DNA from 3 places in the Marinobacter sp. LV10R510-11A genome. Region 3 is predicted to be linked to each of the others. Evidence: predicted binding sites of a transcription regulator. Region 3 holds the regulator's gene; each other region holds the start of a gene.

Evidence for each region. The regulator sigma-54, encoded in region 3, starts transcription at its own class of promoters, with help from an activator protein. The targets are predictions, from matches to a motif close to ANTGGCATNNANNTTGCTNT.
Region 1: flhA (flagellar biosynthesis protein FlhA) is a predicted target of sigma-54. The motif match lies at 2,961-2,980, and genes of this name have one in related genera.
Region 2: CPH80_RS04240 (saccharopine dehydrogenase family protein) is a predicted target of sigma-54. The motif match lies at 9,361-9,380, and genes of this name have one in related genera.

What each region holds. Positions count from the first base shown of each region.
Region 1 is NZ_LT907980.1:350,225-360,956, forward strand. Features, by position in the region: gene flhB (flagellar biosynthesis protein FlhB) at 1-854, shown strand, start outside; gene CPH80_RS01790 (uracil-xanthine permease family protein) at 938-2,194, opposite strand; gene upp (uracil phosphoribosyltransferase) at 2,197-2,835, opposite strand; gene flhA (flagellar biosynthesis protein FlhA) at 3,062-5,239, shown strand; gene flhF (flagellar biosynthesis protein FlhF) at 5,300-6,619, shown strand; gene CPH80_RS01810 (MinD/ParA family protein) at 6,692-7,504, shown strand; gene CPH80_RS01815 (RNA polymerase sigma factor FliA) at 7,534-8,277, shown strand; gene cheY (chemotaxis response regulator CheY) at 8,303-8,686, shown strand; gene CPH80_RS01825 (protein phosphatase CheZ) at 8,707-9,492, shown strand; gene CPH80_RS01830 (chemotaxis protein CheA) at 9,510-10,732, shown strand, end outside.
Region 2 is NZ_LT907980.1:879,355-890,086, forward strand. Features, by position in the region: gene CPH80_RS04180 (PP2C family protein-serine/threonine phosphatase) at 1-164, shown strand, start outside; gene CPH80_RS04185 (STAS domain-containing protein) at 179-670, shown strand; gene CPH80_RS04190 (NAD(P)H-dependent glycerol-3-phosphate dehydrogenase) at 734-1,801, shown strand; gene sixA (phosphohistidine phosphatase SixA) at 1,827-2,279, shown strand; gene CPH80_RS04200 (DUF1285 domain-containing protein) at 2,291-2,857, shown strand; gene CPH80_RS04205 (FKBP-type peptidyl-prolyl cis-trans isomerase) at 2,951-3,412, shown strand; gene CPH80_RS04210 (electron transfer flavoprotein-ubiquinone oxidoreductase) at 3,562-5,214, opposite strand; gene CPH80_RS04215 (electron transfer flavoprotein subunit beta/FixA family protein) at 5,742-6,491, shown strand; gene CPH80_RS04220 (electron transfer flavoprotein subunit alpha/FixB family protein) at 6,492-7,433, shown strand; gene CPH80_RS04225 (putative RNA methyltransferase) at 7,541-8,383, shown strand; gene CPH80_RS04230 (hypothetical protein) at 8,380-8,874, opposite strand; gene CPH80_RS04235 (hypothetical protein) at 8,887-9,228, opposite strand; gene CPH80_RS04240 (saccharopine dehydrogenase family protein) at 9,397-10,638, shown strand; gene cydC (thiol reductant ABC exporter subunit CydC) at 10,649-10,732, opposite strand, start outside.
Region 3 is NZ_LT907980.1:4,350,945-4,361,676, forward strand. Features, by position in the region: gene CPH80_RS20975 (YhdP family protein) at 1-2,947, shown strand, start outside; gene yjgA (ribosome biogenesis factor YjgA) at 2,944-3,468, opposite strand; gene mgtE (magnesium transporter) at 3,491-4,852, opposite strand; gene CPH80_RS20990 (HPr family phosphocarrier protein) at 4,956-5,225, opposite strand; gene rapZ (RNase adapter RapZ) at 5,233-6,117, opposite strand; gene ptsN (PTS IIA-like nitrogen regulatory protein PtsN) at 6,147-6,617, opposite strand; gene hpf (ribosome hibernation promoting factor) at 6,702-7,010, opposite strand; gene CPH80_RS21010 (RNA polymerase factor sigma-54) at 7,117-8,646, opposite strand; gene lptB (LPS export ABC transporter ATP-binding protein) at 8,828-9,553, opposite strand; gene lptA (lipopolysaccharide transport periplasmic protein LptA) at 9,581-10,123, opposite strand; gene lptC (LPS export ABC transporter periplasmic protein LptC) at 10,107-10,727, opposite strand; gene CPH80_RS21030 (KdsC family phosphatase) at 10,730-10,732, opposite strand, start outside.

The sequences.
Region 1 (10,732 bases), 440 kb from region 3:
TTGCGCCAATCTTATTACTCCTGATCATCGCCGCCATTGCCGGTTCTATCGGCATAGGCGGTTTGCTGTTTAGTGGCAAGGCCATAGCCCCTAAACTTAACCGCATGGACCCCATGAAAGGCTTGGGCCGGATGTTCTCCGCGCGCTCCCTGATTGAGCTGGTCAAAGCCATCGCCAAAGTCGGGCTGGTTATGACGCTAGCTATTCTCATACTGAATGCCCGTACCGAAGACCTGCTCTCAATCGCGGATGAGCCCGCGATGCCCGCCATGGAGCACGTACTCTGGACACTGGGCTGGAGCTTCTTTTTGCTCTCCTGCGCCACCATCATCATTGCGCTGATAGACGTGCCGTTCCAGATCTTCGATCATCAGAAAAAGCTGCGGATGACCAAGCAGGAAGTTAAAGACGAACACAAAGATTCTGAAGGCAAGCCTGAGGTCAAAGGCAAAATCCGCCAGCTTCAACGCGAAATGTCCCAGCGTCGTATGATGCAGGACGTGCCCACTGCCGACGTGGTTATTACCAACCCGACCCACTATGCGGTGGCCTTGAAGTACAACCCCGACTCCATGGGCGCGCCCATGGTCGTGGCCAAAGGCAATGATCAAACCGCCTTCAAGATCATGGAAATCGCCCGTGAGCACAAAGTCGAAATCCTTCGCACGCCACCGTTAACTCGTGCTGTTTATCACAACAGCGAGATAGGTGACGAAATCCCCGATGGCTTATACATGGCCATCGCGCAAGTGCTGGCATACGTGTTCCAGCTCCGACAGTTCCGCAAGGGGCGCGGCGAGAAGCCTGGTATGCCTGACTTCCCAATACCTTCGGACTTGCGGCGGGATATTTGATTTGGTTTCTAGCCTGCAGGGATCAAAATAATAGGCTGCCTACAGACATGCACCAGCGCCAGAAGGCACCATAGGAGTTATTGTTAGTCTTCTTTGTGCTCGTAAATCGCCTTGCCCCAGGCATCCCGGCTGCCGGGGAGTACCAAGTTCAGAATAATGGCGGCCACCGCACACAGCGCGATACCCTCAAGGTGGCCGAGAACCATGCCGCCGATACCGAACACCAGCGTCACACCCACGATAACCAGATTCCGTGCCTGGGATAGATCCACCTGGTGTCGAATCAGCGTGCTCATACCCACCACTGCAATGGAACCGAACAGCAGGCACAGAATGCCGCCCATAACCGGCACCGGAATCGTTTGCAGAACCGCGCCGAATTTGCCCACAAAGGCCAGCACGATGGCAGTGCAAGCAGCCCACCACATCACCTTCGGGTTAAAGTTACGGGTTAGCATCACCGCGCCGGTCACCTCAGAGTAAGTCGTGTTGGGTGGCCCGCCTAGCAAAGCCGCAGCGCTGGTAGCCAGGCCATCGCCTAGGAGCGTGCGGTGCAGGCCCGGCTTCTCGAGATAGTTTTTGCGGGTAACATTGCCAATCGCCAGAATGTCGCCGATATGCTCAATCGCCGGCGCAATGGCAACCGGAATCATGAACAGGATGGCGCCCCAGCTGAACTCAGGTGCCACAAAGTTGGGAACCGCGAGCCAGGCCGCCTGCTGAATCGGGGTGGTATCAACAATGCCTGCGAAAGCGGACAGGATATAACCGACAATCACACCAAACATGATCGGAATCAGCCGGAAGATACCCTTGGACCAGACTGACGCAACAATGGTCACGGTCAGCGAGATCATCGCAATCCAAAGTGCCGTGTTCTGCGGGATTAGCTGCACGCTCCCATCGCCGGTGCGGCCCGAAGACATATGTACCGCGAGTGGCGCCAGCCCTAGGCCAATCACCATAATAACCGGCCCGATAACCACAGGGGGCAGCAGGCGCGTTACAAAGCCGGTGCCGCGCAGCCGTATTGCGCCGCTAAGCAGGATATAAAGAATACCCGCAGCCATCAGCCCGCCCATGGTTTCCTCAAGGCCGAACCTACCCTTGGAAGCAATAACCGGTGCGATAAACGCAAAGGATGAGGCCAGGAAGATCGGAATCTGACCCCCGGTTACAATATGAAAAATCAGCGTGCCAAGGCCAGCGGTAAAGAGCGCAACGTTGGGGTCGAGGCCGGTGAGCAGTGGCATAAGCACCAGTGCGCCAAAGGCCACAAGCAGCATTTGTGAGCCAGCGAGCGCCTGTTTCCAAGTTGAGTCGTTAGTATGGTCTTCCATGATCAAACGTCCTTTTGCTTGGTGCCGAATATTTTGTCGCCGGCGTCACCAAGCCCGGGCAGGATATAGCCTTTCTCATTCAGGCAGTCGTCTACAGACGCTGTATAGATGGACGCATCAGGGTGCTTGTCTAGCACGTTCTTAATGCCTTCTGGCGCCGCCACCAGCACCAGCGCACGAATTTCAGTGCTGCCGGCTTTCTTGAGTACGTCGATGGTGGAAATCATCGAACCACCTGTGGCAACCATCGGGTCAACGATCAGCGCCATACGCTGGTCTAGTTCACCGACCAGCTTTTCCAGATAGGTGCTGGCTTCCAGAGTTTCCTCATCACGAATCTGGCCCACCACGCTTACTCTTGCTACAGGAATCAGGCTCAGAACCCCATCCAACATACCCAGGCCTGCCCGCAGGATGGGGACGATGGTGATTTTCTTGCCGTGGATCTGTTCCACAGTCACCGGCCCGGCCCAGCCCTCAATGGTCTTTTCTTGAAGGCTGAAATCCTTCGTGGCTTCGTAGGTGAGCAGCGCGCCGACTTCCTGTGCCAGTTCACGGAAGTTCTTAGTGCTGATGTCGGCACGGCGCATTAGGCCGAGTTTGTGTTGAATCAGGGGGTGTTTTACCTCGTGGATCGGCATGGGCTCACCTGTTTTTGGGTCTGGGGTTGTGGGATTCAGTATCGCTTTTAAGCGGCGCAAGGATACCGCATCTTACAAGGTGAGTCAGGCAGGCCAAGCCACCTCTCGAACGAAAAACGGAACACAGTGGTATGGATCTTGCGGTAACACAGTGAAAGACACGTTGGCGTCAGAATCTCGACCTTCAAAACGCCTTCAGAAACAGTGAATCGGAGATGCTTAGGGTATGGACAAAGCTTTACTCCTTAATAACGTCAAATTCCTGACGCGTGGCAACCTCGGCGTACCCATTATGTTGATGGGTTTGTTGGGCATGATGATACTGCCCATGCCCGCCTTTTTGTTGGACGTATTCTTCACGTTCAACATTACGCTCTCGATTGTCATTCTGCTTGTGTGCGTTTACGCACTGCGGCCGATGGAATTTGCGTCCTTCCCAACCGTGTTGCTGGTGGCAACCCTGTTGCGCCTGGCGCTCAACGTGGCTTCTACCCGGATTGTGCTGCTGGAAGGGCACGAGGGGGGCGATGCTGCGGGTAAGGTTATCGAATCTTTTGGTGCGGTTCTGATCGGTGGCAACTACGCGGTCGGCTTGGTGGTGTTCGCCATTTTGATGATCATTAACTTCCTGGTGGTCACAAAAGGTGCGGGCCGGGTTTCGGAGGTAAGCGCACGGTTTACCCTAGATGCAATGCCGGGCAAGCAGATGGCTATTGATGCCGATCTGAACGCGGGCCTGGTTAATCAGGATGAAGCCAAGCTCCGGCGTGAGGATATAGCACAGGAGGCAGATTTCTACGGCTCCATGGACGGTGCCTCCAAGTTTGTGAAGGGTGATGCCGTTGCTAGCCTGTTGATACTGGCCATCAATATTATTGGGGGTGTCGCCATTGGTATGCTCCAGCACGACCTTGATTTCGGCCTCGCCATGGAGCGCTACGCGCTGCTCACCATAGGTGATGGCTTGGTTGCCCAGATTCCGTCACTGCTGCTTTCTACCTCTGCTGCGATCATGGTTACCCGGGTGAGTACCAGCCAGGATATGGGCGGGCAGATTCTTCAGCAGCTGTTCAATGCGCCCAAGGCTCTGGCGATTGCGGCGAGCATTCTTATTCTCCTGGGCTTGATTCCTGGGATGCCCCATGTGGCATTTCTTGGGCTTGGGGGTCTCGCTGCCGCAGGCGCTTGGTTTATCTGGAATAAAGATAGGCAGACCGTGGAAGATGGAGGTGCGTTCCCCGGTCGAGGCGCCGGTGCTCTGGCCGGCTCTGGGGGCCGTGATGCACCGCTGGCCGGTGATGCCGGTGGCGACCCCGGCCGCCAGTTACCTGCGCCGGGAGAAACCCGGGAGCTGGGTTGGGACGACGTGGCAACGGTGGATATCGTCGGGTTAGAAGTCGGCTACCGCCTTATACCACTGGTTGATAAATCCCAGGGTGGGCAACTGTTAAGCCGTATAAAGGGCGTGCGTAAAAAGCTGTCGCAAGACATGGGCTTCCTTATGCCCTCCGTACACATTCGCGACAACCTGGACCTCATGCCCAATGTGTACCGCATCACGTTGATGGGCGTAACCATCGCAGAGGCAGACATTCACCCCGACCGCGAGTTGGCAATCGACCCAGGCCAAGTGTTCGGAAAAATAGAAGGTATTGAAGGCAAGGACCCCGCCTTTGGTCTGGATGCGAGCTGGATTGAGCCAGAGAAAAAAGACCAAGCCCAAACGCTGGGTTATACGGTGGTGGATGCCAGCACCGTGGTGGCTACGCACCTGAACCAGGTACTGCAAAAACATGCTCATGAATTGTTGGGCCACGAAGAAGTTCAAAAATGGCTGGATCAGCTGGAAAAAGCTTCGCCTAAGCTGGCGGAAGAGCTGGTGCCAACCACGATGTCCATCAGCCTGCTGTTGAAGGTGCTGCAGAACCTGCTCAAAGAAGAGGTGCCCATTCGGGATATGCGCTCCATTGCCGAAGCCATGGTGAACGTGCACCCCAAGAGTCAGGACCCAAGGCTGCTGACCACTGTGGCGCGTCAGGCGCTGCGACGGATGATTATTCAGAGCATCTGTGGCAGTGATCCGGAGATACCTGTTATTACCTTAGATCCAGATCTGGAACAGTTATTGCTTAAGTCTGTTCAGCAGAGTCAACAATCTGGCGGCCAGGAGGATATAGGCATGGTTCTGGAGCCGAATATGGTGGAAAAGCTGCAGCGCTCTCTGCAAGACAGCGTTCAGCGCCAGGAAGTGCTTGGTAAACCCGCCATCCTGCTGGTATCTGGCCCCTTAAGGCCGGTGCTCGCAAAGTTTGCAAGTTTCGGTGTGGAGCGGCTGCACGTGCTCTCCTACCAGGAAATACCGGATAACAAGCAAATTACGATCGTGGCGTCCGTGGGCCAATAAGCACGCGGATGAAAGAACGGACAGCGCGGGTACAGCGTTGCCGGTGGAGGATGCAATATCATGAAAGTGAAACGTTTTTTTGCCAAAAGCATGGCCCAAGCACTGAAGCAAGTCAGTGAACAGATGGGTCCCGATGCTGTCATCCTTTCTAACCGCCGGGTAGACGATGGCGTTGAAATTGTTACGGCACTGGATTATGACGAAAATATGGCGCGGCAGAGTCTGGGCGAGGAGGCCAGCGAAGCCACCAATGGTGCTCGCCTTGCTGAAATGCAGGCAGAGCGTCACCGCCGGCTGGAAGATGAGCTAAGCCGCTCCCGTTCCCGCATTCGTGACGTGCGCGAAAATCGGGCCGAGCGAAGCCAGGGCTATTCTGAAGCGTCATTTGCAGATTTGCACCAAGCGGTGAATGGCAGTTTTGATGAGCCGGTTTCTTCTGGCGTCAGCAGTCATACAGACTATTCCGATGAGCTTGCTCGCATGCGTGCAGAAATCAGCTCATTGCGGGATCTCATGAGTGGCCAGCATAGTGAGCCAGCAAAAACCGGCGTCAGTGCGGTTCAGCAACGGCTAGCAGAACGGTTGCAAGAGTTTGGCCTGAGCTCGGAGTTGGCAGGCTCGCTTTCCCGTCGCCACAAGGGCGGAAAGCTGGATGATGGCTGGAAACAGTCCTTGAAAATGCTCGTCACCGGCTTACGCACGCCCCACCAAGAGTGGCTAGACGAAGGCGGTGTTTATGCGTTGGTCGGCCCCACGGGTTCCGGCAAGACCACCACAATTGGCAAGCTGGCCGCCCGTTATGTACTGAAGTACGGCGCCGATTCCGTGGCACTGGTCACCACAGACCGTTACCGGGTTGCGGCGCATGAGCAGCTTTTCGTGTTTGGTCGCATTCTGAACGTACCAGTTCGGGTGGTGGACGAAAGCAACACCCTGGATGATATTCTTGATGAGTTGTCGGACCGCCATCTGGTACTAATTGATACGGCAGGGCTAACCAGTTCTGACAAAGGCTATCAGGAGCAGCTGACAGAGCTGGCCCGCAGTCACCACAACGTGCGCACGCACCTAGTAGTTTCCGCAACCAGCCAGCCGCGTATTATGAAATCCGTCTGGCATTGCTATAAGATGGCTAATCTAACGGGCTGCGTGATAACGAAAATTGACGAAGGCCTAACTCTAGGCGAATCTCTGGGCTTTGTGATGGAAACCGGGTTGCCGGTGGCTTATTACACAGATGGGCAGAAGATCCCGGGAGATCTGCATCATGCTGAAGCTGTTCCGCTTGTACGCTTGGCGGTCGAGCGCCTGAAAATGCTTCAGCAACAGGCAGCTGCACAGAGAGTGCCTGGCACAGAGCGCCCGCGCGAAATGGCCTAAGGCTCTGAATATCGAAGTTATACCCGGCTATAAATGAAATCCGGCTAAACGTGGCAAGAGATAATAAATAGTATGAGCAAAGCACATCCGGTACAGGTAATAGCGGTTTCCGGCGGCAAAGGCGGGGTTGGCAAGAGTAATATTTCGGTCAACCTTGGCATCGCTCTGGCCCAGAAGGGTCGTCGTGTTGTTTTGCTCGATGCCGACCTTGGTCTTGGTAACCTTGATGTGCTGCTTGGCGTCACGGCTAACAACACCCTGCAGGATGTCCTAGCGGGCAAATGCGATCTCAGGGACGTTCTGGTGGATGGGCCGTGTGGCATCAAGATTGTTCCGGCTTCGTCCGGCACTCAGCGTATGACTCAGCTCAGCTCCATGGAACACGCGGGGCTGATCAACGCGTTCAGCGAACTGGGTGATCAAATCGATGTGTTGATTGTAGATACCGCTGCCGGTATTTCAGAGTCGGTTGTGAGCTTTCTGCGGGCCTCTCAAGAACTGCTGCTGGTGGTTTGCGATGAGCCAACATCCATTACCGACGCCTACGCCCTCATTAAATTGATGAATCGTGACTACGGCACCCACCGCTTCCGCATCCTTGCCAACCAGGTGGGCAATGAGCAGGAAGGCCGCCATCTATTTGAAAAACTTACCCGAGTGACTGAGCGCTTCCTAGATGTGGCATTACAGTATGTGGGTATGGTGCCTTACGACGAAGCTGTGAAGAAAGCGGTTCAGCGCCAGAGGGCGGTGCTGGATGCTTATCCCCGGGCCAAAGCCTCACTTGCGATCAAAGCGTTGGCTGACAAGGTTGAGAGCTGGCCGCTGCCTTCATCTCCCCGCGGACACTTAGAGTTTTTTGTGGAGCGGCTCGTCGAAGTCTGAAACGGATCCCGTCAAACAAAACCGGATGCATGACATTGGCGAAAAACCTGGGAATCTACCACCAGTCAGGCGTGAAAAGTCCCTCAGAGCTCATTGAGACGCACGCGCTCCTGGTCAAGAAAATTGCGCTCCATCTTTTGGCGCGGCTGCCGGCTTCGGTACAGCTAGACGACCTAATGCAGGCTGGAATGATCGGGCTGCTAGAAGCCGCCCAACGCTACAGCGCAACCAAAGGCGCAACCTTTGAAACCTATGCTGGCATACGCATTCGTGGTGCCATGGTGGATGAAATTCGTAAAGGCGACTGGGTCCCACGCTCCGTTCACCGGAATGCACGTCGTGTAGCCCGCGCTATCAAGGCTGTTGAGGATCGCGAAGGCCGTGAAGCCCAGGACGTAGAAGTGGCCGAAGAGCTCGACATGGAGCTTTCTGAATACCATGCCACTCTGTCCGATACTAACAGTGGGCGACTTTTTAGCCTTGATGAGCTCAATGAATCCGGAGAGCTGCCGATACAAGAATTAGAGACCAGTGATAATCCGTTGGATGACCTGTCTTCTGATGCATTTAGAAGCAGTCTAGCTGCCGCAATAGAGCAGCTTCCAGAGCGGGAAAAGCTTGTACTGAGCTTGTATTACCAGGAAGAACTGAACCTCAAGGAAATTGGCGCAGTGCTTGGCGTCAGTGAAAGCAGAGTCAGCCAGATACACAGCCAAGCGGCGTTGCGGCTGCGTGGCCGGCTTTCGGAATGGCGCAACGAAACTGACAGCTAACGGATGTTACTAACTGGAGGTCCCTTTGGACAAGAACATGAAAATTCTCATTGTGGACGACTTCTCCACAATGCGACGGATTATTAAGAACCTGCTCCGTGATCTGGGCTTCACCAACGTTGATGAAGCGGATGACGGCAATACCGCTTTGCCCATGCTTAAAAGCGGTAAGTACGATTTCTTGGTGACAGATTGGAACATGCCCGGAATGTCCGGTTTTGATCTGCTCAAAGCGGTGCGGGCTGATGAAAATCTGAAAACCCTCCCTGTCTTGATGGTTACCGCCGAAGCCAAACGCGATCAGATTGTGGCCGCTGCTCAAGCTGGCGTGAATGGCTATGTTGTAAAGCCTTTTACGGCCGCCGTTCTCAAAGATAAAATCGAGAAAATCTTTGAGCGAATCCAGTAAACAGCTATCGGACGGCTCGTATGAGTGATGACAAGAAAGACCACCGAGGTCTTGAGACAGAGGTAACTGAAAAGCTCCGGCAGCAGGCTGCAGAGCTCGTGAAAAGCGTTGAAAGCGGGGATTATGCCCGCTCCATGAGCCTGATCAATGAGCTGAGCGACGTCAGAGACCAAAGTCTTTATCGCGAAGTTGGCCGCCTGACCCGAACACTGCATGAGGCAATCCGCAACTTCCAGATAGTTCCGCGCAGCCAAGAGCAGAAAGAAGTTTTGTCGGTGATGACAGACGCGTCAGACAGGTTGGCATACGTTGTTCAAATGACTGGCCAGGCTGCCAATCGCACCATGGATCTGGTTGAAGAAAGCATGCCACTGGCCCACGTAGTGCGCGACGAAGCGACTTCATTAAGGGAAGAATGGCAGCGCCTGCGTCGTCGCGAGATGCAGCCAGCTGAATTCCGTGAACTTTATGGGCGTATCGACGCGTTTTTTCTGAGCGTCACTAAGGATGCGGACACTATTTACAGCAGCCTGTCCGAGATTCTGTTGGCGCAGGATTTCCAAGATCTGACAGGCCAAGTGATTCAGCGCGTTACTGCGCTGGTAAAAGAAGTGGAAGAGCAGATGCTCAGCCTAGTGGTCATGGCCAGCCATGTTGATCAGCTCACCGGCACGGTGCATCAGATTGATAGCCACGAAGTGTCTGCCGAGCAGGGTGTAGGGCCTCAGATGAAGGCTGAAGAGCGTGAAGATGTAGTCTCGGGACAAAACGACGTAGACGACCTGTTGTCCAGTCTCGGTTTCTGAATATATGAGGTTAACCCATGGCGTTTGATGCCGATGATGAGATCCTGCAGGACTTCCTTGTAGAAGCCGGGGAGATTATCGAGAAGCTGTCTGAACAGCTTGTTGATCTTGAACAACATCCGGATGACAGCGATCTGCTGAACGCCATATTTCGTGGGTTTCATACCGTAAAGGGTGGAGCAGGCTTTCTGCAGCTGGATGCGCTGGTTAGCTGCTGCCATTCAGCCGAGAACGTGTTCGACATCCTGCGCAATCATAAGCGTGCGGTGGATTCGGAGCTAATGGACGTTGTTCTGGAAGTTCTGGATCACGTGAAGGCTATGTTTGATCAGGTGCGTACTGGTGAAGAGCTTGTCGCCGCGCCTGACGAGTTGATTGCCGCATTAGATGCCCTTGCCCAGCCCCAGGCTGCCGCCGCTGAACCTACCGACACCCCTGAGCCAAGTGAAGATGCTCAGGACGGCGGCGATATTACCGACGACGAATTTGAGCAACTGCTGGATGCCCTCCATGGAGAAGCGCCTATTTCCGGGGCTGGCAAGAGCCCGGCGACCGAACAACCTGCGGGCAATAACGACGGGGCTGGCAGTGATTCCGGTGATGACATCACCGATGATGAGTTTGAAGCTCTACTGGATGAACTGCACGGCAAAGGCAAGTTTGCGGCGCAAGCGGCTGCCGACGAAAATACCAAAGCCACAGAGGCCGCTAAACCGGCCGCGGGCAGTGATGGCGAGCTGATCACCGACGACGAATTTGAAAACCTGTTGGACGAGCTTCATGGCAAGGGCGGAAGCCCTACAACTGAAGATTCCGGTAGCAAACCTGCGAATCCTCCGCCGCAGAAAGCTAAACCCGCGAAGGCCGAGCCTGAGAAAAAGGTTGAAGTAAAACCAGCGGCGAAAGCACCCGCCAGAGAGTCAGCGCCAGCGGCGGAAACGACCGTACGCGTCGATACCAAACGCCTAGACGACATCATGAACATGGTGGGTGAGCTGGTATTGGTGCGTAACCGGCTCCAGCGCCTTGGCTCCGACAGTGAAGACGAGCACATGCACAAGGCGGTTTCCAGCCTGGATGTGGTGACCACGGATCTTCAGGCTGCGGTCATGCAGACCCGGATGCAGCCAATCAAGAAGGTATTCGGCCGCTTCCCGCGTGTTGTTCGCGATCTTGCCCGGAGCTTGAAAAAAGAAGTGGCCTTGGTTATGCACGGGGAGGATACGGATCTCGACAAAAA
Region 2 (10,732 bases), 960 kb from region 3:
AAAAGGAGCAGAGACTACTTGAACTCGTATCTGGAGGTCGTCACACTGTCGCATCTCTTAGCGAGGCTCTCAATCTCGACGAGATCACAGAGTTACCGGACGATATTGGTATTGTGACGGTTACTGATATAGTTCCAGTGTTAGACAACTCGTCGTTGAAATAGTGGCAGTGTGAGACATGGCTGGTTATAAAATCTTGCAGGCTGAAAAACAGGGCATTTACGTCCTGAAGTTTATTGGAGAAATCCGGCTCAACCTTTGTTGTACGCTGGACAATCTAGTTGACTCCATCACCCTGGATCCGCAATTTAAGACCGTGGTGATTGATCTCACCGAAACTGAAATCATCGATAGCACCACCCTCGGCCTGCTCGCCAAGATCGCCATGGCGGCCCAAAAGCAAAGCCACTTTTTACCTACGCTGATTTCTAACAACCCGGATATCACCCGTGTCATTACCTCTATGGGTTTCGACAAGATCTTCATTATTGTCCGTGAGCCTGCCTCACGAATTGAAGAATTGGAAGAAATACCCGTGTTGAGGGCTAGCGAGCAAGACGTTCGTGAAAAGGTATTAGATGCTCATAAAGTTCTTATGGGGCTAAACCAGCAAAACCGGGAAGAGTTCAAGAATCTGGTGCGTGCCCTGGAATGTGAAGAGCCCGGCTGAGCCGCAGCGCCTAGCATCACGAGTCTGCAGATTTAGACCTGATTCAAAACAGACGGAATAATTATGCCCGAAAAAAATGAGCCCCTAGCGAACGAGGCCAAAGAGCCGGTACGCGATGTAGCGGTTCTCGGAGGAGGCAGCTTCGGTTCTGCCATGGCAAAAGTACTCGGAGAGAATGGCCATCGGGTTCATTTCTGGATGCGTGACGAAGGCCAAGCCGACGAAATTCGCACAACCGGGATAAACAGCCGTTATATGCCCGGTATAGAGATCAAAGGGGACATCCAACCCACCACCGATCTTGCAGACGCCGTAAATAGAGCTGAAATTGTATTTGTAGCTATCCCGAGTAAGGCTTTTCGCTCAGTTATACGCGAAAACAGCAGCAAATTCCGCGAAGGACAGATTGTTGTCAGCCTCACCAAGGGTATTGAAGCTCATGGCTTTAAGCTGATGAGCGAAGTTCTCCAAGAAGAAATACCCCGCTGCCGTATTGGCGTGCTGAGCGGGCCAAACCTGGCTAGTGAAATTGTAAATCGGGATCTTACGGCAACCGTTATTGCCGCCCAGGATCTCGACGTGCGGCGCACGGTTCAGGACTTGCTCGGCTGCGAGTATTTTCGTGTGTACGCCAACGTGGATATTTACGGTGTTGAGCTGGCGGGCGCGCTCAAGAACATCTATGCCATTGTGGCCGGCCTTGCATCGGCATTGGATATGGGCGAAAACGCCAAGGCCATGCTGATTACGCGCGGGCTGGCGGAAATGAGCCGCTTTGCTGTCAGTCTCGGTGCCAATCCCATGACATTTATGGGGCTGGCGGGCGTCGGAGATTTGATCGTTACTTGCACCTCATCAAAAAGCCGTAATTATAGAATTGGATATGCGGTTGGGCAGGGCAAGAAACTCGACGATGCAGTCGCAGAACTGGGTCAGGTAGCGGAGGGGATCTACACCCTCGAATTGGTGAAAGAAAAGTCCGAGGCTATCGGCATTTACATGCCACTGGTGCGCGGTCTTTATGAAATTCTCTACAGAGATGCATCCATCAGTGCAGTGATAAACAGTTTGATGATGTCTGTACAGAACTCGGACGTTGAATTCATCCTGCCGCGGACCATCGCCGAATAACGAACTAACTCCAGGGAGGTGAGCTGTGCACTTGCTTATCATGCGTCACGGCGAAGCCGGCTGGCACACGCTGGATCAGGAACGAACGCTCACCGAAGCTGGCCGTCACCAAGTGGCGGAATGCGCAGCGCAAATTGCCGCGTCGCCTTGGCGGCCAGAGCAAATCTGGACCAGCCCCTATGTGCGGGCAAGGCAGACAGCGGCCATTGTGTCGGAAATCCTCAACTGCCCCGTAGAAGAAAAAGCCTTCATCACGCCTGAAGATGACCCTGGGTTATGCCTGAACGCCCTCCTTGAAAACCAGCATTCGCCGTTGATGCTGGTTTCTCATATGCCTTTGGTCGGCTGCCTGTCCACCCTGCTAGTTGATGGGCACAGGCGCGGCATTCCGTTCATGACTGCTCAGGCCGTTGTTCTCGATTTGCCAGTGGTCGGTCCCGGCTGTGCCGACTTGAAAACCCAGTTTTGCCCAGTTTAGGGAGGAGAGTTATGAGCCAGAACCCGGAAAATCTCGTCGAGCAAGTGAAGAAAACCACGAAGAACCTCAGCCGGCCTCCGCTTGAAAAATGGCACCCGGAGCTTTCGGGCGATATGGATCTTCGCATAAGCCGTGACGGGCAATGGATCCACAAAGGCGAGGCCCTGGGCAGGGAAGCGATAGTAAAGCTGTTCTCTACCATTCTTCGGCGCGAAGAAGACGGCCAGTACTACCTCTTAACACCGGTAGAGAAGTGGCGGATTCAGGTAGAAGACACGCCACTGCTTGCTCACTCTCTTAAGGTAGAGGGCACCGGCGAGCAGCAGATCATAAAGCTGACAACCAACGTGGGTGAAACGCTTGAGGTGTGCAATGAGCATCCGCTCGAGGTAGGTAGCTACGAAGACTCTGGGCAACCCCGGCCAATTATACGGGTACGTCACGGAGTTGACGCCCGGCTTACAACAGCAGCTTATTATGATCTAGCAGAGCATGTTGTTGAACAGACTATCGATGGAAACACTGTACTGGGCGTATTTAGTCACGGAAATTTCTATAAAATTGGGCAGGGCGGTTGAAAAGCCGTGGGGCGCCCCCAGAAATGACGGTGGAAAACGCACTATATTACTTTTAATCAAACATACAGTCATTGCGACACTCAAGGAGATCACATGGCCCAACCTCGCGTTGTCACCATCAATTACACGCTCACCAACAACCAGGGAGAAGAGCTGGACTCCTCTCGTGGAGAAGGTCGCGAGCCGCTGGCTTATCTCGAAGGTGCACAAGCTATCATCGGTGGACTTGAAAGTGCACTGAACGAAAAAAACGTAGGCGACCAGGTAAAGGTTTCTGTAGAGCCGGCTGAAGGCTACGGCGAAATTAACGAAGAACTGGTTCAGCCTGTTCCGCGTACCGCCTTTGAAGGTGTAGAGAGCATCGAGCCAGGCATGCAGTTCCAAGCACAAACTCCGGACGGCCCCCAGGTAGTTCGTGTGATGGAAGTCAACGAAGAAACCGTCACAATTGATGCGAACCACCCGTTGGCTGGCGAAACGTTGCACTTCGATGTGGAAGTCCTTGAAGCGCGCGACGCCACTGATGAAGAACAGGAACACGGCCACGCTCACTAAGAGTGTATAAGCCGTTTTTAGAAAGGCTCCTGCGGGGGCCTTTTTTATGCCTGAAAAATGGCACCCATAAAAAAGCGGAGGTGCAGTTTTAACCGCACCTCCGCTTTCAACGCATCAATTAACTCAATGCGCGGGACTAGCTTGCCAATCTACATATTGGGGTAGTTTGGCCCACCGCCGCCTTCCGGCGTTACCCAGGTAATGTTCTGTGCAGGATCCTTGATGTCACACGTCTTGCAGTGAACACAGTTCTGAGCGTTTATCTGGAACCGCTTACCGCTGCCATCGTCCTTCTCAACCACTTCGTAAACCCCTGCAGGGCAGTAGCGCTGAGCGGGCTCATCGTACTTTGGCAGGTTTTCGTTGATCGGGATATCCGGATCAGTCAGCTTCAAGTGAACCGGCTGATTTTCCGCGTGGTTGGTGTTGGAAACAAACACCGAGGTCAGGCGATCAAATGTCAGCTTATTATCCGGCTTAGGATAGCTAATCTTTTTACATTCAGACGCAAGCTTCATTGTGGCGTGGTCTGGCGTTAGATCGCGCAGGGTGAAAGGCAGACTTCTGCGCAGAATGTTCTGCTCAAAGAAGGCGATTGCGCCACCGATGACGTTGCCAAACTTGTGCATTGCAGGGCCGAAGTTGCGCTCGTCATATAGCTCTTTGTAGAGCCAGCTCTTTTCGAAACGATCAGCAAAGCTGGTAATTTCCTCACCAGATTGACCATTCTTCAAGGCTTCAAATACCGCTTCTGCGCCCAGTAGGCCAGACTTCATAGCCGTGTGGGAGCCTTTAATCTTGGAGCTGTTCATCGTGCCCGCATCGCATCCCAGCAGGAGACCGCCCGGGAAGCTCATTTTTGGCAGAGAGTTGTATCCGCCTTTGGCCAATGCACGAGCACCGTAGGATGCACGCTTGCCACCTTCCAGGTATTTGCTGAATTCTGGGTGAAGCTTCAAACGCTGGAATTCATCAAACGGGCTCATATGCGGGTTGCTGTAAGAAAGGTCAGCAATCAAGCCCACATACACTTGGCCATTTTCAAGGTGATAAAGGAAAGAGCCACCGGTAGTGCCGGTTTCACTCAGGGGCCAGCCGGTTGTGTGCACAACTAGGCCTGGCTCATGTTTAGCCGGGTCGATGTCCCACAGTTCTTTAATGCCGATGCCGTAATGCTGGGGATCTTTGCCTTCATCCAGCTTGAATTCGCTGATCAGGCGCTTGCCCAAATGGCCACGACAACCTTCTGAAAACAGGGTGTACTTGGCACGCAGTTCCATGCCTGGCATATAGCCGTCTTTTTCTGAACCATCGGCAGCGACGCCCATGTCACCCGTAAGAATGCCTTTAACCTGGCCGTCTTCTATAATGGTCTCGGCCGCAGCAAAGCCTGGGTAAACTTCAACGCCTAAGGCTTCTGCTTGCTCAGCAAGCCAGCGGCACAGGTTACCAAGGCTAATAATGTAGTTGCCGTGGTTGTGCATGTTCTTGGGAACAAATGCGTTCGGAATCTTGGTTCCGTTTTCCTGGTTTTTCAGCAGGAAAATATCATCACGGGTAACCGGGGTATTCAGAGGTGCGCCTTTCTCTTTCCAATCGGGGAAGAGTTCATTGAGGGCAGTGGGTTCAAATACCGTACCGGCCAGGATATGAGCGCCGATTTCAGAACCTTTTTCTACCACACAAACGGTCAGTTCTTCGCCGGCTTCTTGTGCCAGCTGCATAACACGGCAAGCTGCCGACAGGCCAGCAGGGCCGCCGCCGACGATAAGAACATCAAATTCCATCGATTCGCGTTCCACGTTGGTCTCCTCACACATTTAATGAATATTATATGCCCGCAGGCTTTAGTTTCTAGAGCGCCATCATACCGCTAAAAGTGCTCCCAGACGACTACTCACAGCTGAATACTCCAGCTATATACACTCAGAGGATAGCGTATTTAATGATTCAAACAAACGTTTGTTTGAAATTTGCACGAAGCTTTGGCATTGTAGTTTTGTGCTGTAATTCAAAGCGCTGAATCTATTGCTCAGCGTATTAATGCTATTAACAGCACGGGCAGTACCTACTGATTGGCTCAGAAAACACGGGTGGGGCGTCTCACAGGACTATTGACCCATTTTATCTTTGCCTTCAGTATTAGTGCGCCGTGACGGATGGCCCCTGTGTGAGGCCGCTGTTTGTAGTGTTTGGCCTGTATACCCATATGCGGTATCTTGCGCCGAGACGAAGCAATTGAGAATGCTCTGTAATCCGCCCACACGGGCCAGTCGTAGAGTGTTTTTAATTGAGAGTCATTAACCCATCGTAGAAGAACGAGGAATCTATGAAGGTTCTGGTCGCTGTAAAACGAGTAATCGACTACAACGTAAAGGTACGCGTCAAGCCGGATAACACTGGTGTTGATCTCGCCAACGTCAAAATGGCAATGAACCCATTCTGCGAAATCGCTGTTGAAGAAGCGGTTCGCCTTAAAGAAAAGGGTATTGCTAGCGAAATCGTAGTGGTTTCCATAGGCCCCAAGGCGTGCCAAGAGCAGATTCGTACTGCATTGGCGCTGGGTGCTGACCGTGGTATCCACATTGAGGCAGACGAAGAAGTTCAGTCTCTTGAGGCGGCTAAGTTGCTTAAAGCCGTTGTTGAGAAGGAAGAGCCAAAGCTCGTCATTCTTGGTAAGCAATCCATCGATTCTGATAATAACCAGACTGGCCAGATGTTGGCTGCACTGACTGGAATGGGTCAGGGCACCTTCGCTTCAGAAGTGGCTGTTGATGGCGAAAAAGTAAATGTCACCCGTGAGGTAGACGGTGGTCTTATGACCGTTTCCCTGAATCTGCCAGCGGTAGTAACCACAGACTTGCGTTTGAACGAGCCACGCTACGCGTCTCTGCCAAACATTATGAAGGCCAAGAAAAAGCCACTCGACGTCATGAGCCCGGCTGACCTAGGTGTTGAAATCACCCCACGCCTGACCACTCTGAAAGTGGAAGCACCGGCTGCCCGTAAGGCAGGTGTTAAAGTGGCCGACGTTGCCGAGCTGGTCGATAAACTGAAGAACGAAGCGAAGGTGATCTAAATGAGCATCCTTGTAATTGCTGAACACGACAACAGCAGCCTTAAGCAGGCTACTCTTAGCGTTGTAGCGGCTGCCAAGGCCATCGGTGGCGATATTGATGTGCTTGTTGCCGGCGAAAATTGCGGTGCCGTTGCAGAAGCCGCAGCAAAAGCTGAAGGTGTTGCAAAGATATTGGTTGCCGATAACGCAGCTTACGGCCACTTCCTAGGTGAAAACCTGGGCGAGCTGGTTGCTGAGCTGGGCAAAGGCTACAGCCACATTCTGGCCGCTGCCGGTACAACAGGTAAAGACTTCATGCCGCGCGTTGCTGCGCTATTGGACGTTGCTCAGGTATCTGACATCATCCGCGTTGAGTCTGAAGACACCTTCGCTCGTCCGATCTATGCCGGTAACGCTATCGCAACGGTTAAGGCCAACGACAGCATCAAGGTTATAACCGTTCGCCCGACAGGTTTTGATCCGGTGGCCGCTGAAGGTGGTTCGGCTTCGGTTGAGCAACTGGACGTTGTAAAAGACGCGGGCCTCTCTTCCTTTGTAAGCGAGCAGAAAGCTAAATCTGATCGTCCTGAACTTGCCAGCGCCGGTATTGTTATCTCCGGCGGTCGTGGCATGCAGAACGGCGAAAACTTCAAAATGTTGGAGAAGATTGCTGATCTGCTGGGCGCTGGTATGGGTGCATCCCGTGCAGCTGTCGATGCTGGCTTTGTGCCAAACGACATGCAGGTAGGCCAGACCGGTAAGATTGTTGCCCCTGATCTGTATGTAGCGGTTGGTATTTCTGGTGCCATTCAGCACTTGGCCGGTATGTCTGATTCCAAGGTGATCGTTGCGATCAACAAGGATGAAGAAGCGCCGATCTTCCAAGTTGCCGATTACGGCCTGGTAGCGGACCTGTTTGTAGCAGTACCGGAACTTGAAGAGGAGCTGAAGAAAGTTCTGTAACTTTCTCTCAGGCAACAAAAAAGGCACCTTCGGGTGTCTTTTTTGTTGCCGCACCATAAACTGTCAGCCAATACGTGTAACACGCCTACAACCCCGGATACATCTGAATGACCATCAGCGCGTTTGAAGCTCTTGCTTGCCCACTCGACGGTTCTGCGCTGCAGAAAAAGGGCCACAATTGGCAATGCGATGCCGGCCACAGTTTCGATATTGCCCGCCAGGGGTATGTTCACCTACTACCGGTACAGAACAAGCGCTCTAAAGATCCAGGCGACAACAAAGAGATGGTCGCAGCGCGTCAACGTTTCCTGAGTACGGGGTACTATCAACCCATCGCCGAGGCGCTCTGCCATGCCGTATTCCCTGAAGGTTTCAGTGAACCATCCATCAGTTGTTTGGATGCGGGATGCGGGGAGGGGTACTACATGCGTTATCTGGCCGATAGCGCACCGCAAAAGACGACGCTCGCCCTGATAGGGCTGGATATATCCAAGTCGGCCGTGTTATCAGCCGCAAAACAGTACAAAAAGTCAGCTTGGGTTGTGGGCAGCAATGCCAACCTGCCTGTATTGCCCGAAACACTGGATCGTATACTGTGCCTGTTCGGTTTTCCCGTGTACGCAGAGTTTGCCCGGGTGCTCAGGCCCGGTGGTGAGGTTGTTCAGATGGATGCCGGGCCAAACCACCTTAAAGAGCTGCGTGAAATCATTTATCCAGAACTAAAAGAGCCTAAAAAAGCCCAGGGAACTGCCCCAGATGGATTCACAAACCTGGGAGCATCCGTTGTTTGCTACAATCTGGCCCTTCCTGACAAAGCCGCCATCAAGGATTTATTGGCCATGACACCGCATCTTTATCGCGCTAACGCGGAGGGCCTGGCCCGCGCCGCAGAGCTCGAATCACTAAACGTTACGGTAGAAGTCACGATCAGGCGCCTCAGAAAGGATTAACGAACCCTTGGGCTACTGATCTTTTTCCGGTGGGTTTTCGGAGGGACCTTTTTTAGTACCACCCGTTTTTCTGCTTTTGTGATAAACAATGTGTCTGCCAAGATGTGAATCGCTTTATTGGTGGTTCGCACTGCATGGTAAACCTGCCTGCTGGCCTGATCGTGGGTTTTCCGGGCTTTAAGCGCGCTCTGGCGAAACTCGTCATCCTTCGTGAAATGATCAACCAAGCTGAACGTCGTATTGGAAATGGCTCTGTGCATCTTTTCGACCGCGCTGGCACTGCCAGACACCGTGTCTTCAAGTAGCTTAGCCCGGTTGCGGATCTCATAAAGATCCATGCGTCGTCTCTGAACGGCACTGTTGGCTGCGATGTGGTGCGAGTTGAGTATCCGCATAAGTGTCCTAGAACGCTGCAACTGCCAAAACGCATAGCATAGGCTACCGAATGCAATCACCAACAAGAGCAGTGTTATGGCGGGCTGAATAGTCACAGTGCAATCCTCTTAGCGATACTCAATGTGCATGTCCACTTCGATTTCTCGCTCCGCAAGCTCTTCTTCCAGCTCTTTCATCACGCCTTGGTAGACCATTTTGCGAACCATTACGGGGAGTTTGTCTGCCATTACCCGAGCAGAGCGCGATTCCCGTTTTGCGACCGCAATCGGGTTGAGTACCTTTAGGATAAGAACCATATCCGGCTCTTTGTCCAGAGCGGATATCTGGTCACCCTCCATCGACTGGGCCATCATGCGGGCGATGATCTTGTGCTGTTCCAATACCTGCCAACACAGAAAGCCGCTAAAAATGGCGAGAAACACACTGAGAATAAGGAGGAAAGTGGTCAATTCATGTCTCCGGGAATTCATCTGATCGGTATTTGTCAGTGTGCCCTATACACCGGGTTGTGCGATTGGCCCTGCCGACGTCGGCAGGGCTGTTAGTGTGCGAAGTTAGACTGCGGGTTCAAAGCTGTTAAGATCGGCCTATTACATGCCTTTATGGAAGGACAGACCATGACAAAACCAGCAAAAACGACTTACGATCTCGTTGTCTTCGGCGCCACCAGCTTCGTTGGCCAGCTACTTACACGCTACTTGTTTGAATCTTACGGTGTGGCCGGTGAAGTGAAATGGGCTATCGCCGGGCGTTCAGAAGCCAAGCTCAACTCGCTGAAGTCTGATCTGGGAACCGCTTCTGGCGACTTGCCAGTGATCCTCGCAGATGCCACCGACGACCAGGCCTTAACGGCAATGTGCGATCAAACCCGCGTGGTTATCTCTACCGTCGGCCCTTACGCTTTATTTGGCGAGCCTCTGGTAAAAGCCTGCGTAACGACTGGCACCGACTACTGCGACCTAACGGGTGAGGTTCAGTGGATACGCCGCATGGTTGAGCGCTACGAAGACCAAGCAAAATCAACAGGCGCGCGAATTGTGCACTGCTGCGGTTTTGATTCCATTCCGTCGGATATGGGCGTGTGGTTCCTGCAGCAACAGGCAGAAAAGACCTTTGGTGAGCCGTGCCAAGACGTTCGTATGCGCGTGAAGGTTGCCAAGGGCGGTATCTCAGGTGGCACCGTTGCTTCAATGATTAACGTAGCCAAAGAGGCGGCAGCCGATCCGAAACTGCGTAAAGAACTGGCCAACCCGTTTTCTATCTGCCCTTCTGAGCACCGCTCAAAGGTGCGCCAGCCAAGCCTGAAAGGGGCCGAATTCGACAAAACATTTAACGTGTGGCTGGCGCCGTTTGTTATGGGGGCGATCAATACTCGCGTGGTGCACCGGTCTAACGCGATGCAGAACGCCCGTTACGGTAAAGAATTCACCTATGATGAAGCCATGATGGCGGGTAGCGGCACCAAGGGCCGCCTTACGGCTTACGGGATTACAGCTGCATTGGCAGGCTTCTTTACGGCATCCGCCATAAAACCTACGCGCTGGTTGGTGGAAAAGTTTGTACCCAAGCCCGGTGACGGTCCGGATCCCGATGCTCAGAAGGCAGGGTTCTATGATCTGCGCTTTGTTGGGCGTACGCAGGACGGCAAAACCATCATCACGAAAGTGACCGGCGATGCCGACCCAGGCTACGGCTCAACCAGAAAAATGCTTGGCGAAGCCGGCATGTGCCTGGCGTTCGATGTACCTGCGGATCAGCCGGGTGGCTTCTGGACGCCCGCATCGCTATTGGATGGCAAGCTGCTGGAACGCCTAACCAGCAAAGCCGGGCTGACGTTCGAGGTGGTTGAAACCCGCTAAAAGCACAGCTTCAGCCCCCGAGCTGAATGACACGGTCGGTGCCAGGAAGGGCATCCGGCCCGTGTGCAAGGCTAATCACCGTTTTGCCTTCCAG
Region 3 (10,732 bases):
CTTCCGTAAAGGCATCTTGCAGCAGATAAGCGGAACCGTAAGAACCCCTTATCTACAACTGGGCGTTGCCGGCGCATCTCTGGCCCCGCTGGAAGACATCAGTGCCCAGTTTGGCTGGCGCCGTCACCATGCCGTGATGGAGGCGCCCGAAGCCGATGGCCAGTCTGAAGCCATCGGCGAGTGGCATTTGAAGCAACTAGCCTGGACCTGGAACGGTGACCAGGTTTCACCATTCAGCCTAAAGCTGTTCCCGGAACCGGAAGGGTTCACCATCACCGCCGACGCTATGCCCTTGCGCCCGCTACGGCACCTTGTCGGTACGCTTCCGCTTCTGCCACCGGTAGCCAGTGACGCGTTGGAAGACTATCGCCCGGTAGGTTTTCTTGATGGTGTAAAAATCAGTATTCCGGGGCGTGGTGAGAACAGTTTTGAATTCTCTGGCCGGCTCAGAGATGTTGGCGCCGCCGCTTATGAGGGTGCGCCCGCAGTGAGCGGGGTGCAGGGTTTTATTTATATGGACCAGAACGCCGGGTATCTGCAAGCCCGTGCCGGGATGCAACCGGTTATCTTGGGTTTTCCGGAACTGTTCAACAGTGAATGGCTTTTCCCTGAGCTGGCGGCTACCGTTGCCTGGCAGCTGGAGGGCCCCATCATCCGAGTTTACTCGAACGACATGCGCCTTAGTTATGGCGAACATACCCGCTTGACCGGCGCCTTTGACCTGAAACTGGATGAGCAAGGTGAGAGCAATCTTGGCCTCCGTGTGGGCGTTGAAAATGGTGAAGCATCCATGCTGGTCAATTTTGTTCCGCAGAAGGTTGTGGATGCGGGGCTTTATGACTGGTTAACCAGCGCCATCACAAAGGCGGACATCACATCTGGTGTTTACTATGGCCATGGTCAGATTGGCACAGGCTCTCCCTCGGGTTCGTTTGAGTCATCCATGTGGTATGAATTCGACAACGCCACCGTTCGTTATGATGATCAGTGGCCGGAGGTAACCGGGGCTCGCGGACGTGTTGATGTGCAGAACGGCGACACCTTGGTGTCACTGAAGGCAGGAACAACCGGTGGTCTGTTGCTGAACCCTAGTACCGTAACCGTGATCCCCGAACAGGATGGGGCACTCGTGCGCGTGGATGCATCAGCGCCCGTGCCGGGGGACGCGGTAGCCTATTGGATGGAGAACAGCCCATTTGGCGACATGGCCGGTGCCGAAGCCGAAAGCCTCGACTATGCCGGCGATTACGAGCTGGATCTAGCGATAGACTTGCCTCTAACGGATGGTGCAACACCCGTGGTTGAGGCGAACGTGCGTACAAGTAACGGCTCAGTAAACTATCCCGAGGCAGATCTGCGCTGGGACCGTATTTCAGGTGCCCTGACGTATCATTCCGTAAAAGGTTTTTCTGGTGCGCCCCTGAACGCTAGGTTTCTTGGCAGGGCGGTCACAGTGGCATTCAGCCAGACCGGTTCGGGTCAGCCCGGACGGCGCGAGGTGCTCAGGATACGGCAAGCCGGCACCTTGGCTGTGCCCGGCGTGTTTCGCCAAGTTGGTATCGCGGGCCCCGAAACAGCTGGCGGCGTGCCCAAGGAGAGCCAATACGGACTTAGCGGTACGGTTGAGTACTCTGCGCAGTTGGATGTGGCTTCTGGCGATACTCCACGGCTAACGATCCGTTCCAACCTCGAAGGGTTAGCCATTGACTGGCCGGCGCCGTTTTCAAAAGAGGCGGGGCAGTCTGCACCGCTGGTTGCAGAAATAGATACCGAAGCGGAAGGCGGTCTGGGTATTTCCGGTACCTGGGAGGATCGCGCAACCTTTGATCTGTTGTGGAAAAGGTCTGGGCTTGAGCTTACCTTCACAGAGCTCTATCTGGGGGGGCAAACCCTCACAAACATCGATCTTGAGGCCTTTGATCTTGGTGACCGCTGGGTTCTTAGCACACGCTCTGAACGGGCCGTTGGCCGGATTGTCATACCCGACGACCTTGGCCTTGTTACTGCGGATTTTGAAGTGCTCCGCCTAGTTGGTAAAGAGGCTGGAGCGAAGGAGGCGCCAGAGCTGCTGACCTGGGAGCAGCAACTTGAAGCCTTCCGGGCGATGGATATGGCGAACTGGCCGGATGTGGATGTTGACATATCAGAGCTACAACTCAATGGCGACAGTCTGGGGCGCTGGGCCTTCCATCTGCGACCGGAGCAGCAGAAGTTAAATGTCACCGGCATTGAAGGGCGGCTCAAGTCACTCACGTTGCTGGGCGACATGACCTGGAGTGTTGTAGATAACAGGGAAACCAGCCAATTTTCCGGGTCTATAGCCGGCGGCGCGCTGGCAGACTTAGGCGAACTTTTTGCTTCGGAGGTTCCTCTATCTAATAAGCAGAGCAACATCGAATTGGAGCTGGACTGGCCAGGGCGCCCTGATGAGTTCGAGCTTGCGAGCCTCAGCGGGAACGTCAGCATGCGCCTGGATGACGGCGTGATTTTGGAGCGTAACAACAGCGCGCAAGTGTTCAGGATTTTCAATCTGCTCAACGCCGATACCCTCTGGCGCAGGCTTAAACTGGACTTTTCGGATCTGTATGAGCGCGGTGTCGCCTTTGATGCCATCTCGGGCAAGGCGCGCCTTAATGATGGCCTGCTTACAATGGACCCTGAACTTCAGGTGGTTGGGCCGTCAGGCGCCTTCAAGCTCAGCGGCAGCACCAATCTGGCAAATGAGATTCTCGATATGCGCCTAGTGGTGGTTCTGCCATTGACGCAGAACCTGCCGCTGGCTGCCTTGTTGATGGGGGCCGGCGCGCCCATCGGAGGCGCGCTTTTCGTACTGGATAAAGTACTGGGCGACCCACTGAGCAAACTGACCAGCGCCACCTACGATGTGACCGGAACCTGGGGAGAGCCTAGCGTGGATCTGCGCCAGGTATTTGATACCGGCAATTAGGCCTCCGCTTCGTCAACGGATTCCCGCAGATAACGGAACAGCTTGCGGGCTTGCCCGGTGTTTTTCTCTTTCTCTACATCTCTGCGGGCGTTGCGAACCAGGTTGCGCAGGTGTTGTATGTCCGCACTTGGGCAGTAACTAAAAAACTCGCCCGCTACGGAGTCGCCGTCGGCAATCATCCGGTCGCGCCAGCGCTCGGCCAGATGGTGGCGGCGGGTGTGTTCTTCACTTCCCGAATCGAAAGCGTCTATAGCTCGTCGCACCGCTTCTGGGTCGTCTTCTTGCCGGATAATCTTGCCGATATATTGCAAATGGCGACGCTTGGCTTCGTTCTGCCGAATCTTGCGGGATTCTTCAATGGCACTTCTCAGGGTATCGCTGATGGTAAGCGTATCAAGCTGCTCGTTGCTTAGCTCCATCATGCGCTTGCCCATGTTCTGCAGCGAGTGCATGTCCCGCTTGAGCTGGGATTTACTCGGCCCGGAATACTGCGGGGCTTCGTCTTGAGTGTCGTCGATCATGATTACATCCAGGTTTGTCGGGTCACGCGTAGAAAATGGTCGCAAGGCCAAGGAATGACATAAAACCGACCACATCTGTGACGGTTGTTAGTATAACGCTGCCGGCCAAAGCTGGGTCGATGTTACGGGATTTCAGGAACAGCGGCAGCACGGTACCCACCAGCGCCGCAGCGACCAGATTGATGACCAACGCAGCGGCAATAATGGCGCCTATCAGTAAGTCCTGAAACCAGGCGGTGGCCGCGGCTGCCACAACCACTGCCCAAAGTAAGCCGTTTAGAATACCCGAAAGAAACTCCCGATTCAGCAACCAGCCCACATTGGCCCCGCTGATCTGCCCTACGGCCATACCTCTGATAACCAGTGTGAGGGTCTGGCTGCCGGCGATCCCTCCCATGCTAGCCACGATGGGCATGAGTACCGCCAAAGCAACCACCTTGGCGATGGTTTCTTCAAACAGGCCAATGACGCCAGAGGCAATGAACGCGGTGAGCAGATTAACACCTAGCCAGATTGCCCGGCGCCGGGTGGTTTTCCAGACGGGCGCAAACGTATCTTCGTCATCATCCAGGCCAGCCATACTCATTAGCGAATGATCCGCATCTTCCCGGATAACATCCACCACGTCATCGATGGTGATCCGGCCCAGCAGGTGGCCTTCTTGGTTCACAACCGGTGCGGAAATCAGGTCGTACCGCTCAAACAGGGTTGCAACCTTGGTATCTGAAAGGGTCACAGGGATGGGTTCAATGTCCGTATCCATCACTTCCCGCACGGTTGCGGTTGGGCTGGAAACGAGCATCTTTGTGATGGGCAGCATGCCAATAAACTCATCTCGCCTGCTCACCACAATCAGGCTATCGGTCATCGGCGGCAGCACCCGGTGCAGGCGCAAATAGCGCAATACCACATCAATGTTGATATCGGGGCGTACGGTGATGGTGTCCGTGTTCATCAGGCCGCCGGCGGTGTCTTCCGGGTAGGAAAGCACCTCTTCGACCCGCTTCCGGTCTTGTTCGTCCATGGTGCCCAGAACTTCCTGGATCACCTTGTCTGGCAGCTGCTGAAGAAGGTCGGCCAGATCGTCGGACTCAAAGTCCTCAATAATATCCGCCAGTTCCTGGGCGTTCAGCCGGCTCAGGTATTCGGCACGGATATCCTCGTTCAGGTACTGGAGAACCTCGCCTTCTAGCTGTTTTTCTACCAAATTCCACAGCAGGGCGCGCTGGCGTGGCGGCGAAGATTCAAGCAGGTGGGCGATATCACTGGGGCTCAGGCCGCCGTTGAGAATACGGGCAACTTGCTTTAGCGCACCACTGTCTAGCGCTTCGCTCAGTGAACGTAAACGCTGGCGGGCTTGGCTTTTTTCCAGAATTTCGGACATGAATCACCTGCAGACAGAAAACGTCCGCATTATAACGGAGTTAGCCAGCGCGCGTGAGAAAGAGTTGCAGGGAGCCGCAGGGAGCTGCTGTGAAAAAGGCGACCTATTCGCCTTCCCCGAAATAGTCATTAATGAGAGCAGCAAGGGCATCGATAGCGTGTTGCTCATCCGTGCCATCGACCACCAGTTCCACTTCTGTGCCTTTGCTAGCGGCGAGCATCATAACCTGCATAATGTTTTTTGCATCCACCTCACGGCCTTTACCACAGACTTTTATGGAGCTGTCGAATCGTGATGCGGTGGCAACGAGTTTTGCCGTTGCCCGGGCATGCAGTCCAAGTTTATTTATAATCACAATAGGATGGCGTATCACGGACAAATCAGATCTCTTTCCGGGCCTGCAAGTGCCGCAATTCAGTGTGACGTACTTGCACGTTGCTGCTGTGTTCGCGGAAATGCCGCCCCAACTGTTCGCAAACATAAACCGATCGGTGCTGTCCGCCGGTGCAGCCAATAGAAATAGTCATATAACTTCGATTGCTGTCGGCAAAAGACGGAATCCAGTTTTCCAGAAAGCCAATAAGATCGTTCACCATTTTTAGGCTGGCAGGCTCGTTCTCAAGAAACTCAATAACCGGCTGATCTATGCCGGTAAACTTACGCAGGCTGGTATCCCAATGCGGGTTCGGTAGGCAGCGCACATCAAACACGTAATCGGAATCCAGTGGCACACCGTGTTTGAAGCCAAAAGATTGGAATAGCAGGGCCAGCTCCTGGTCTTTACGGCCGGCCACACGCTGCTTAACCATATCCCGCAGCTCGTACATCGACAGGCCTTTGGTATTGATGTAGAGGTCTGAAAGCTTGGCAAGTGGCTCCAGCAGGCCCTTCTCGCTGTTGATGGCTTCTCTGAGGGATGTTTTGTCATCGCTTAGAGGGTGCTTGCGACGGGTGGCGTGAAATCGCTGCAGCAATGATTGCTCATCGGCATCCAGGTAAATGATCTCTACCTGGATATCGGCCTTGCGAAGCTTGCGGTAAATTTCTTCGAAGTTGGCCAATTCGGCAGATAGGTTGCGAGCATCTATGCTGACCGCCATTTTGTCGAGCCGGCCCGGAGGGCTCTGGTCAGCTGCCTCCCGCGTAAGAGGGAATAAAAGCCCGATAGGCAGGTTATCAATACAGTAGTAACCCAGATCTTCCAGTACGTGAAGGGAGGTACTCTTGCCGGAGCCGGACCGGCCACTGACGATGATCAGCTTCATGGTGAAACAGCCTGTTGTCAGAGTGGATATCAGCCGCTTTCGGCGGTCATGCTTTGGTAAAGCGTGCTTGCATCTTTGCACAGCCTGAGGCGGTCGCAGAAAGCGCGCTCATTGAACTTTTCCGCAAGCTGGCTCAGCAACTCAAGATGCTCGCTAGTGGCTTCTTTGGGCACAACAAGTGCAAACAAAAGATCCACCGGTTGGTTATCAATAGCATCAAATTCGACGGTTTCTTCCAGAGTCATCAGCACGCCAATAACCTTTTCGAGCCCCTCTAGGCGACAGTGAGGGATCGCTATTCCCTGGCCGATTCCGGTGCTGCCCAGTCGCTCACGGGCGATCAGATTGTTGAAAATCTGGCCCTCGCTGAGAGCGGGATTGTGCTGGTGGATCTGCTCGGCAATGAATTCCAGAACCCGCTTTTTGCTCGACGCGGGCACTTTGCACAGGGTCAGCTCCGGCGCAAGAATGTTGTCTATTGTCAGGGATGTGTCACTCATGAATCGACCGTGTTTCTGTTAAAAAAGCTGCGACACGTTGCCCGTGCCGCAGCCTGATTAGATAACATGCCTGAAAACAATCGCCTAGCGGGCGATGTTTCCCTGCATCCTGTCTACACTCTTTTCTTTGTGTTTGAGGATCTGCCGGTCAAGCTTGTCGACGAGCCCGTCGATTGCTGCGTACATGTCCTCGTTCTCCGCCTTTGCGTGAATCTCGCCACCCACCACGTGGAGCGTAGCATCCGCGATCTGACGAACTTTTTCCACTTCCAGAGTCACCTGACAGTTACTGATATGGTCGAAGTGTCGCTCTAGCCGTTCAAATTTTTCGGATACATAGTCTTTTAATGCGGGAGTCAGCTCTACGTGATGGCCTGAAATGTTGAGTTGCATAGACGTCTCCTGTTGTCATCCACTCCGGCTCGGGGGGAGCCGGTATGATGTGCGGGCACATGAACGTGCCTGCGAAATCCCTATACGTCGGTAAAAAATGCCGAGTTTAAACCAGGCGCTTGCGTTCGTTTGAGGGCGGAATGTGTATCGCCTCGCGGTATTTTGCAACCGTACGCCGCGCCACCTTGATTCCTTGTTCTCCCAGCATGGCCGCAATCTTGCTGTCACTCAATGGCTTTTTCGGTGTTTCTGCCGCAACCAGTTTTTTGATCATGGCGCGGATAGCGGTAGAGGAACATTCGCCGCCTTCGTCGGTGCTGACGTGGCTGGAGAAAAAGTACTTCAGCTCAAAGATACCCCGTGGCGTGTGCATGTATTTCTGCGTGGTTACACGCGAAATGGTCGATTCATGCATTTCCACAAGCTGGGCAATATCCGAGAGAATCAACGGCTTCATCGCTTCCTCCCCGTAGTCAAGAAAACCCTGCTGATATTCAACAATGCGGGTGGCAACTTTCAGCAGTGTTTCGTTCCGACTTTGCAGGCTTTTGATAAACCACTTCGCCTCCTGCAGTTGGTCCCGCAGGTAGGTGTTGTCAGCGCTGCTATCAGCTCGCTTTATTAATGAAGCATAGCTGGCATTCACGCGTATGCGCGGCGCAATGTCAGGATTCAGCTCCACTCGCCAGCGGTCGTTGTGCTTGCGCACGATAACGTCGGGGATCACGTAATCCGGTTCAGTGCGATCAATGATGTCGCCGGGTTGCGGGTTGAGGCTGGTAATTAAGGCGAGCACATCCCGTAACTGGTCTTCTTTAAGCCGGCTGCGGCGAAGCAGCTGGGCATAATCGCGATTGCCCAGCAGGTTTATGTAATGGGTGATAACCAGCCGTGCTTGGGCGAGCCAAGGGGTCTCGGGTGGCAGCTGGTTTAGTTGGATTAGCAGGCAATCTTGAAGGTCGCGGGCAAAAACCCCAGGCGGGTCGAAGTACTGCAGCCGACGTAAAACGGCTTCCACTTCATCCATCTCAAGAGGGTCTTCATCCGCATCGTCGGCTAAGCCTGCGTAGATATCCTCAACAGGGCTGGTGAGATACCCGCGATCGTCTACCGCATCCATCAGCGCGTGGGCAATGGCCTGGTCGCGCTCGTTAAAGGTGGTGAGGTTCAGCTGCCACTCAAGGTGATCCCTGAGTGTTTCCGTTGGAGAGTTCCGGGTTTCGAAATCGTGGTCGCTTTCGTCGTCATTCCGCGCAGCCGGGGTAGGGGCGGACTGGTAAACATCTTCCCAGGCGGTATCAACGGGAAGATCGTCGGGAAGCGTATCGGGGATTTCGTTTTCAGATTGCCAGTCGGGGGCACTTTCGCTCTCATCCCAGTCAGAGCTGGCAGCGTCAGCAGCCGCATCCGGAGAGGATTCGTCGGGGGTGTTGTCTTGATTATGATCATCGTCTGCCGACGGCGTTTCAACCTGGTCGTCGTCTTCAGAGGTTTCCAGCAGGGGGTTGGATTCCAGGGCCTGCTGGATTTCCTGCTGAAGGTCGAGAGTTGATAACTGCAGAAGCTTGATAGCCTGTTGCAGCTGGGGCGTCATTGTTAGGCTCTGACCCAGCTTTAATTGTAATGAGGCTTTCATAACCATCGCTCAGGATCCGTCACTCTACCCACTCGGAATTTCTTGCATCGGCCAAAAAAATCTTTATATGTCGGCTACTTGGCGACATATGGTGAAGCCCTTGCAAGTTCTCTGCCGAGTTTACTTGCTCCCGCTCAGCAAAACAATCGAACGGGTGTTTCATCGTGTCAAAAAGCAGACGCTACAAGCGGAACTCATTGCCAAGATACACTTCTTTGACTTGCTGGTTGGCAAGGATCGCCTCGGAGTTTCCGGAGGCAATAATATGTCCGCCAGACACGATGTAAGCGTTCTCGCAGATATCTAAGGTTTCGCGCACGTTGTGATCGGTGATCAGCACGCCTATGCCTTTATCCCGCAGGTGGCGGATGATCTGTTTGATATCACTCACGGAGATTGGGTCCACCCCGGCAAAGGGCTCGTCAAGCAGAATGAAGGCCGGCTCCATGGCCAGGGCCCGGGCAATTTCCACCCGACGCCGCTCGCCGCCAGACAGTGCCATGCCCATGCTGTCGCGGATATGGGTAATGTGGAACTCTTCTAACAGCTGCTCGAGCTTGCTCAAACGCTCCGCCCGGCTTAGGTTTTTGCGGGTTTCCAAAATCGCCATAATGTTATCCCGCACCGAAAGCTTGCGGAATACCGAGGCCTCTTGCGGCAGATAGCCAATGCCTTTGCGGGCGCGGCCATGCATAGGTAACGGCGTGATGTCCTCGCTGTCGATGGTTATGCGGCCGTTATCGGCGTTCACCAGCCCCACGATCATGTAGAAGCAGGTGGTTTTTCCTGCACCGTTCGGGCCGAGCAGGCCGACAATCTCACCGCTGCGAATTTCCAGCGAGACATCAATGACCACTTTTTTCTGCTTATAGCTTTTCGCCAGGTTACTCGCTCTGAGAACTGCCATCGGATTCCTGCTTACTGTTATCTGCTGTTAATTGCTGGAGTCGCTGCTGATGTTGCCACTGCGGGGCTGAATAACCATCTCAACTCGGCCGGGGCCGGAGCCAGTATCTTGGCTGCCTTCTGCGGTGACCACTCGCTGCTCGGTATCGTAATGAATAATGTCACCGCGGAATACGTTGCCATTTTGCTCAATCACCGCCTCCCGCTCAAAGGTAAGCTGCTTGTCAGTGGCAGACCAAGTGATGTTTCGGGCTTTGGCATCGGTTTCACCTTCACCGCTGGTGACCGGTTGCTGGTAGCGGGCGGGAGAACCGGTTGCCTCAATACGGTTGAGGCCTTCGGCGTTGCGGTACAGAACCACGCGTTCCGCTGTCAGGCGGGTTTTACCCTGAACCAGCTCTACTGCTCCGGTATAGGTGGCAATGCCTTTGCCATCGTCTAGGCGGGCACTGTCTGCGCCTACGGTAATTGGCATGTCAGAATCAAGATCAAAAGCTAAAGCCGGGCTTACAAGGTATGCGGCCAGAATCACAGCCAGTAACGTGCGCATAGAGTTATTTAGCGATTTCATAACGTCCTTCCACCTGGGAATTGAGTTCCAGAATGCGTTTATCGATCCACGCCTTCATACCCTTTGCCCGGGTAGTGCCAACGCTGTCGGTAATTTCTACCAGATCATCGGTATAGACAGTGCCTTTGCGATTGTCCAAGGTCAGGCTTTCAGTATTCAACGTTGCTTCCCGGTCACCAATGGTTCGTAGCACACGAACGTTGCCGCTAAGGAATAACATGTCTTGATCCCTTTGTAGGCTGCCTTTCTCGGCATTCAGAACCCAAGGCCCTTCTTCTGACTTGCTGAACAGTTCTGCGCTGGGCGACTCCATAATAGCGAGGTTGCCTTCTTCAAACTGTTCGATGCGCGGGCTTGTAAAAACGATCTTGCGGTGGCCAGCTTCATCGTACGACGTGTAGCTGCTGTTGATTACAAAGCCGTCGGGTTCTGCTTCGCCCCGAAGCTGTCGGGCGTCACTGTAGCTGGACATTGGCGGTTCATCGCCTCGCCACAGCAGGAACATTGTGGCTGCAATAGTGAGCGCCAATGCCAGCATGCGTAGCCGGGGCCTGTTCGCCATGGCCAGCGTGGAGATCCGGCTGCTTTTAACGCTCTCTGCCATGGTTA